DNA from 2 places in the Kluyvera sp. 1366 genome. Region 2 is predicted to be linked to the other one. Evidence: predicted binding sites of a transcription regulator. Region 2 holds the regulator's gene; the other holds the start of a gene.
The links. The regulator PhoB, encoded in region 2, activates phosphate uptake and scavenging genes when phosphate is short. The targets are predictions, from matches to a motif close to CTGTCATAAAACTGNCNNAT.
Positions count from the first base shown of each region.

Region 1: a site for PhoB is predicted at 2,137-2,156, ahead of pitA (inorganic phosphate transporter PitA). Genes of this name have one in related genera too.

Region 1 is NZ_JBTRDW010000010.1:137,608-141,319, reverse strand. It holds gene uspB (universal stress protein UspB) at 107-442, shown strand; gene pitA (inorganic phosphate transporter PitA) at 486-1,985, opposite strand; gene ACVLVH_RS20970 (BaiN/RdsA family NAD(P)/FAD-dependent oxidoreductase) at 2,228-3,412, shown strand; gene ACVLVH_RS20965 (autotransporter domain-containing protein) at 3,409-3,712, opposite strand, start outside.
Region 2 is NZ_JBTRDW010000004.1:389,550-393,261, forward strand. It holds gene phoR (phosphate regulon sensor histidine kinase PhoR) at 1-1,132, opposite strand, end outside; gene phoB (phosphate response regulator transcription factor PhoB) at 1,153-1,842, opposite strand; gene sbcD (exonuclease subunit SbcD) at 2,040-3,257, shown strand; gene ACVLVH_RS11220 (AAA family ATPase) at 3,254-3,712, shown strand, end outside.

The sequences.
Region 1 (3,712 bases), on a different contig from region 2:
AACAATGCAATCGACATCATTCAATGGCTGGTTTATTTCCCGTGCGGCGTCTACAGCAATTCCCCGCTGCGTTCGACGTCGTTGCGGCTCCAGCCGGGAGGGGAACATGATCAGCACTATCGCGCTTTTTTGGGCTCTGTGTGTGGTTTGTCTGGTGAATATGGCGCGCTATTTCTCTTCTTTGCGCTCACTTTTAGCCGTTTTGCGCGGTTGCGATCCGCTGTTATATCAATACGTGGATGGTGCGGGTTTCTTTACGTCGCACGGGCAGCCGAGTAAGCAGGTGCGGCTGGTGCGCTATATCTGGGAGAAGCGCTATCACGATCATCATGACGACGAGTTCATTCGCCGCTGTGAGCGCGTGCGCGGGCAGTTTGTGCTGACCAGCGGGCTCTGCTTTTTGGTGGTGGTGAGTTTGATTGCGATGGCGATCTGGCAATAAAAAGGGCGACATCGCGTCGCCCTCGAATATTTCTGCGCTTTGCTTAGATCAGTTTCAGTGCAATCCAGTAGAGCGAACCCGACAGCAAAATACACACCGGCAAGGTGAACACCCACGCCATAGCGATATTTTTGATGGTGCGACTCTGCAATCCACCGCCATCGACCAGCATGGTACCGGCCACCGACGACGACAGAATGTGCGTGGTAGAAACGGGCATACCGGTGTAACTGGCCACGCCAATCGATACCGCGGCCGTCACCTGCGCCGACATCCCTTGCGCATACGTCATGCCTTTCTTACCGATTTTCTCACCAATGGTGGTGGCAACACGACGCCAGCCAATCATGGTGCCGATGCCCAGCGCCAGCGCCACAGCCACAATAATCCAGATCGGTGCGTACTCAACGGTGCCCAGCAAATCGCTTTTCAGCTTGTTGAGGAAGCGCTTATCGTCCGCGCTGGTTTCCGGCAGCTTGGCCACTTTATCTACGGTATCGGAAACGCACAGCAGCAGGCGACGCATCTGGCTGCGTTGATCAACCGTCAGCTGATCGTAGCTCTGCAGATTGTTCAGCAGCAGCTGCGCACGATCGATAGCCTGCAGCGCACGGCTGCTGTCGCAATGGAACTCCTGCGGACCGCCAAGCGATTCATCTGGCGTTGGCACCACAGGCGGCGCCATCTGCACCATGTGCGTCAGTGATTCGTTGTGCTGCTGATAATACTGCTCCAGATGGTTTACGGCATCGCGCGTGCGGGTGATGTCATAACCCGACGCATTCAGGTTCACCACAAAACCAGCCGGCGCAACGCCGATCAGCACCAGCATAATCAGGCCAATGCCTTTCTGACCATCGTTAGCGCCGTGTGAGTAGCTCACGCCAATCGCGGAAACGATCAGGGCAATGCGCGTCCAGAACGGGGGCTTTTTCTTGCCATCAATCTTTTCACGGTCAGCAGGCGTCATGTGGATGCGTGAACGCTTGGTGGTTCCGCTCCAGTAGCGACGCAGGATAAAGATCAGACCGCCTGCAATCACCAGACCTACAATCGGCGAAAGAATCAGGGACATGAAGATATTGATGACTTTCGGCAGGTTGAGCGCGTCAACCACCGAGGTGCCGGTCATCAGGGCGTTGGTGAGACCAATACCGATGATGGCGCCAATCAATGTGTGAGAACTGGACGCCGGCAAACCCAAATACCAGGTGCCAAGGTTCCAGATAATCGCGGCCAGCAGCATGGAGAAGACCATGGCGAGTCCGTGAGCCGAACCGACATTCAACAGTAAATCGGTCGGAAGCATGTGAACGATGGCATACGCCACGCTCAATCCACCAAGCAAAACACCTAAGAAGTTGAAAACACCCGCCATGACAACCGCCAGTTGCGCCCGCATCGCACGGGTATAAATGACAGTCGCGACCGCGTTAGCAGTGTCGTGAAAACCGTTGATTGCTTCGTAAAACAATACAAACAGCAGAGCAAGAATCAGTAACAGGCTGGTACTGAGGTCGAGACCAGCAAACAGATGTAGCATAAACGTTACGCCATTTTGGGAGGACATGAACGCGGCGCATTATCTGCGACAACGTGCGCGATATGAAAGAAAAATATAGCTCTTTATTGTCTTAAAATTGTAATGCAGCGTATAGATTTAGCTGAAAACAGCTTAAAATTAGTAAGTTACATTATGACACATTTACGGCATTTTTTTGAAGCTGGCGCTAAAAGCCGCAAATCCCTACAATCAGCGCCTTTCGAGCAAGGCGGATAAAAGCAGTGGAAAAGTTTGACGTTATCATTATTGGTGCAGGCGCAGCCGGCATGTTCTGCGCTGCGCAGGCAGGGCAATTGGGTCGCCGCGTATTGCTGCTGGATAACGGCAAAAAAGCCGGTCGCAAGATTTTGATGTCGGGCGGCGGTCGCTGCAACTTCACCAACATGCACACCGAACCGGCGGCGTATCTGTCGCACAATCCGCATTTCTGCAAATCGGCGCTGGCGCGCTACAACCAGTGGGATTTCATCGATCTGGTCAATCGCCACGGCATTGCGTATCACGAGAAAACGCTCGGGCAATTATTCTGCGATGACTCCGCACAGCAGATTGTCGATCTGCTGTTGAAAGAGTGTGATGCCGGCCAGGTGACGCTGCGCCTGCGCAGTGAAGTGCTGAGCGTTGAGCGCGACGATAACGGTTATACCTTGCAGCTGAACGGCACATCGGTGCAGGCAGAAAAACTGGTGATCGCCAGCGGCGGGCTCTCGATGCCAGGCCTCGGCGCCACGCCGTTTGGCTATAAAGTGGCGGAACAGTTCGGCCTGAAAGTGTTCCCGACGCGTGCGGCATTGGTGCCGTTCACGCTGCATAAACCGCTGCTGGAACAGCTCAACACGCTGTCGGGCGTCGCGCTGCCCACCACCATCACCGCGCAGGACGGCACCTTATTTAAAGAAGCGATGCTGTTTACCCATCGCGGCTTATCGGGGCCCGCCGTGCTGCAAATCTCCAGCTACTGGCAGCCGGGTGAATTCGTCACCATTGATTTGTCACCTGCCACTTCGCTGGATGATTTCATTCATGTGCAGCGCGAAGCGCATCCCAATCTCAGCCTGAAAAACAGTCTGGCGAAAATTCTGCCAAAACGGTTGGTGGAAGTGCTGCAGGAGCTAAAGCAGATTCCTGACGTCACGCTGAAGCAGCTTAACAGCAAGCAGCAGGGCGAACTGGTCAGCACGCTGCATCAATGGCGCGTGCAGCCAAACGGCACCGAAGGCTATCGCACCGCAGAAGTGACGCTAGGCGGCGTCGATACCACCCAACTGTCGTCAAAAACCATGGAAGCGCGCGATGTGCCAGGTTTGTTCTTTATCGGCGAAGTGGTGGACGTTACCGGTTGGCTGGGCGGCTACAACTTCCAGTGGGCGTGGAGCTCGGCCTGGGCGTGCGCGCAGGCGCTTTAAAAGGTAATCTTTACACCCAGTTGTGTCTGCCAGTTGCTGGCACCTTCCTGACTTAGGCGATGTTGCCACTTAAGCTGGCTATTAAGCTGAACATTCTCAGTCAGTTGCCAGCCAACGTCGCCGCTATATTGCAGGTGCTTACCGCCTCGGCCAGTACGCAGATTATCTTTATCTACCGCAACATTGCCCGCATGGCCGCTGTACTGCACATAGCGTGTTTCAAGGCCAAATTTCAGGCTATCTGTTGGTCTGAAGTCATATTTCATACCGCCAGAGAACTGCAGCTGTTTTTGCTGTGAA
Region 2 (3,712 bases):
TATCCACGCGATAGAAACGCTCGGTGAGGCGCGGCAGATGCTGCTCGCTAATGCCCGGCCCGTCATCACACACCTTAAACTGCGCGCCTTGTTTAGTGCGCAGCCAACTGATGTCGATGCGCGTGCCATCGGGCGTGTGATTCACCGCGTTGTAGACCAGATTGGAAATGGCGCTACGTAGCTGCTCATCATTGCCGAACACTTTCAGATGCGGATCGGTATGGAAATGGATGGTGTGACGTCCCTGACTCAGCGTTTCCGCTTCACGCTGCAACAGCATCAGCATGCCCGGCACATCCACCGTCTCTTTGAGATCGATGGCTGGCGCCGCTTCGATACGCGACAAGGTCAACAACTGCTTCACCAGGCTGTCCATGCGGCGCGTCTGCTCTTGCATGGTATGCAACGCCTTGCTGCGCGTGCGCTCGTTCATCACCGAGTCGTCCATCATTTCCAGATAACCCTGCAATACCGTTAACGGCGTGCGCAGTTCATGACTGACGTTAGCAAAGAAGTTGCGTCGCGCGCCTTCCAGCTGGTGCATCTGGGTGACATCACGCGCCACCATCAGCCACTGACCTTCGCTGTAAGGCATCACGCGGAATTCCATATGACGCTGATTATTGATGATCTGCGTCAGCGGCATGTCGAACTTGCGCTGACGGATATAGCGGGAAAATTCAGGATAACGCAGCAAATTGAGGATGTTCTGACCGTTATCTTCCGGCCAGCGCAAGCCAAGGTGCTGCTGCGCCAGGCCGTTGCACCAGAAAATAGTGCCCTCTTCGGTGGTCAGCACCACCGCATCCGGCAGCGATTCTGCCCCGCTGCGGAAACGTTTGATCAGATTGCCCAGCTCGCGGCGACGCCGCCGGTTGCGCAATTGCATCTGGTACAGGCCATAAAACAGCGGTTCCCAGCTGCCGCGTCCGGTGGGCGGCGTCATTGAACGATCGACCCACAGCCAGTGCGACAGACGCATCAGATTTCTGAAGTGCCAGAACATCACGCCGGTCACCGCAATCAGCAGCAGCCACGGCAGATATCCGAACAACAGACCCAACACCAGCGCAGGTAAACAGACCAGCGCCAGCTCGGTCAACAATCTCTTCCAGGAGAGTCGTTCCAGCACGGTAAACACTCCGTTTACGTTTAGTAGCGGGCAGAGAAACGATACCCTGTTCCGCGCACGGTTTGAACCATGCGATCGTGGCCGGTTAATTCCAGTGCTTTACGTAAACGGCGAATATGTACATCGACGGTGCGATCTTCGACATACACATTGGTGCCCCAAACATGGTTCAGCAGCTGTTCGCGGCTGTAAACGCGTTCCGGGTGCGTCATAAAGAAGTGCAGCAATTTATACTCGGTCGGCCCCATCTCCAGCGGCGTGGTTTCCGACATCACGCGATGTGAGGAAGGATCCAGGCTCAGGCCCTGCATCTCAATCACCTCTTCCACCGCCATCGGCGAAATACGGCGCATCACCGCTTTGATACGCGCCATCAGCTCTTTCGGTGAGAATGGCTTAGTGATGTAATCATCCGCGCCCACTTCCAGACCGCGCACGCGATCTTCCTCTTCACCACGCGCCGTCAGCATCATCACCGGAATGTCGCGCGTCATGGCTTCACGCTTCAAATGCTTAATAAACTGAATCCCGCTGCCGCCGGGCAACATCCAGTCCAGCAGAATCAAATCAGGCCAGGGTTCGATCAGCTTACCAATCGCGCTGTCATAATCTTCCGCCTCAATAGGCTGGTAATCATTCTGTTCCAGCACGAAACATAACATTTCACGGATGGGAGCTTCGTCTTCCACAACCAAAATGCGCTTAGCCATTGTAACTCCTGCTAGTGTGACACCGTGTCACTGGGATTTGCGGCGCCATTATGCGTCAGTTTTGTGACACTTTTATGAAAACACCGCCCTAAGATAGATAGATAAAAAACAGAAATGTCACAATAAAATTCTGCTTTTTTTCTTTGTGATCTTAAGTGGTTATAATTCGCCTTCGCTAAACAGAGCACGGAGCAAACATGCGCATCATTCACACCGCTGACTGGCATCTCGGTCAGTTCTTTTACAGCAAAAGTCGCGCGCGGGAACATCAGGCGTTTCTCGACTGGCTGCTGGATCAGATTGTGCAGCATCAGGTGGATGCGCTGATTATCGCCGGCGATCTGTTTGATACCGGTTCGCCGCCGAGCTACGCGCGTGAAATGTTTAACCGTTTTGTGGTGGCGCTGCAGCCAAGCGGCTGCCAATTGGTGGTGCTGGCGGGCAATCACGACTCGGTGGCGACGCTGAATGAATCGCGCGAGCTGCTGGCCTGCCTGAATACGCAGGTGATCACCAGCGCCACGCCGCAGGGCGAACAGCAGGTGTTAACCCTGAAGCAGCGTGATGGCGCGCCGGGCGCGCTGCTGTGCGCCATTCCTTATCTGCGTCCGCGCGACATTCTGCGTAGCCAGGCTGGCCAATCCGGCCGCGAAAAGCAGATCTCGCTGCTGGAGGCGATCGAGCAGCATTATCAGCACTGCTTTGCTGCCGCGCAGGCACAGCGCGATGCGCAGGACGTTACGCTGCCGATCATCGCCACCGGTCATCTCACCACTGTTGGCGTGACTAAAAGCGATTCGGTGCGCGACATCTATATCGGCACGCTGGATGCCTTCCCGGCGCAGGCGTTTCCGCCCGCCGATTACATCGCGCTCGGTCACATCCATCGCGCCCAGCGCATCGCCAACAGCGAGCACATTCGTTACAGCGGCTCGCCGATTCCGCTCAGTTTTGATGAGCTTGGCCGCGAGAAAAGCGTCTTCCTGCTGGAATTCAGCACCACGCTCGATACCGTTACGCCGCTAACCATCCCGCACTTCCAGCCGATGCAGATGCTGAAAGGCTCGATGGCGGAGATTGAACATCAGCTGGCGCAGTTCAGCGCGAGCGCCAGCGAACAGCCAGTCTGGCTGGATATTGAGATCACCACGCAGGAATATCTCAGCGATCTGCAACGTCGCATTGAAGCGCTCACCGAAAATCTGCCGGTCGAAGTGCTGCTGGTGCGCCGCAGCCGCGAACAGCGGCAGCGCAGCCTCGAACGGCTGGAGAACGAAACCCTGAGCGAACTAAAAGTGGAAGACGTGTTTGCTCGCCGACTGGCGCAGGAAGATCAGCTGGATGCCGGGCAGGCCGAGCAGTTAACGCAGCTGTTCCGCACCCAGCTTGCCGCGCTGGAGAATCCATCCGCATGAAAATTTTGACGCTACGTTTTAAGAACCTCAATGCGCTGCGCGGCGAATGGTTTATCGATTTCCGTCGTGAGCCCTTTGCCAGCAACGGCTTGTTTGCCATTACCGGCGCCACTGGCGCGGGCAAAACCACCTTACTCGATGCGATTTGCCTGGCGCTCTATCATCAGACGCCGCGCCTCGGCACGCTGTCGCAAACCCAGAACGAGCTGATCACCCGCGACACCGCCGAGTGTCTGGCGGAAGTGGAGTTTGAGATCAAAGGCGAAGCCTGGCGCGCCTTCTGGAGCCAGAACCGCGCGCGCGGCCAAGCCGACGGTAAGCTGCAGGCACCGCGCGTCGAGCTGGCGCGCGTCGCTGATAATCAGATCATCGCCGATAAAGTTGGCGACAAGCTAAAAGCGATTGAGACCCTGTCGGGGCTCGATTTCGCCCGCTTTACCCGCTCAATGATGCTG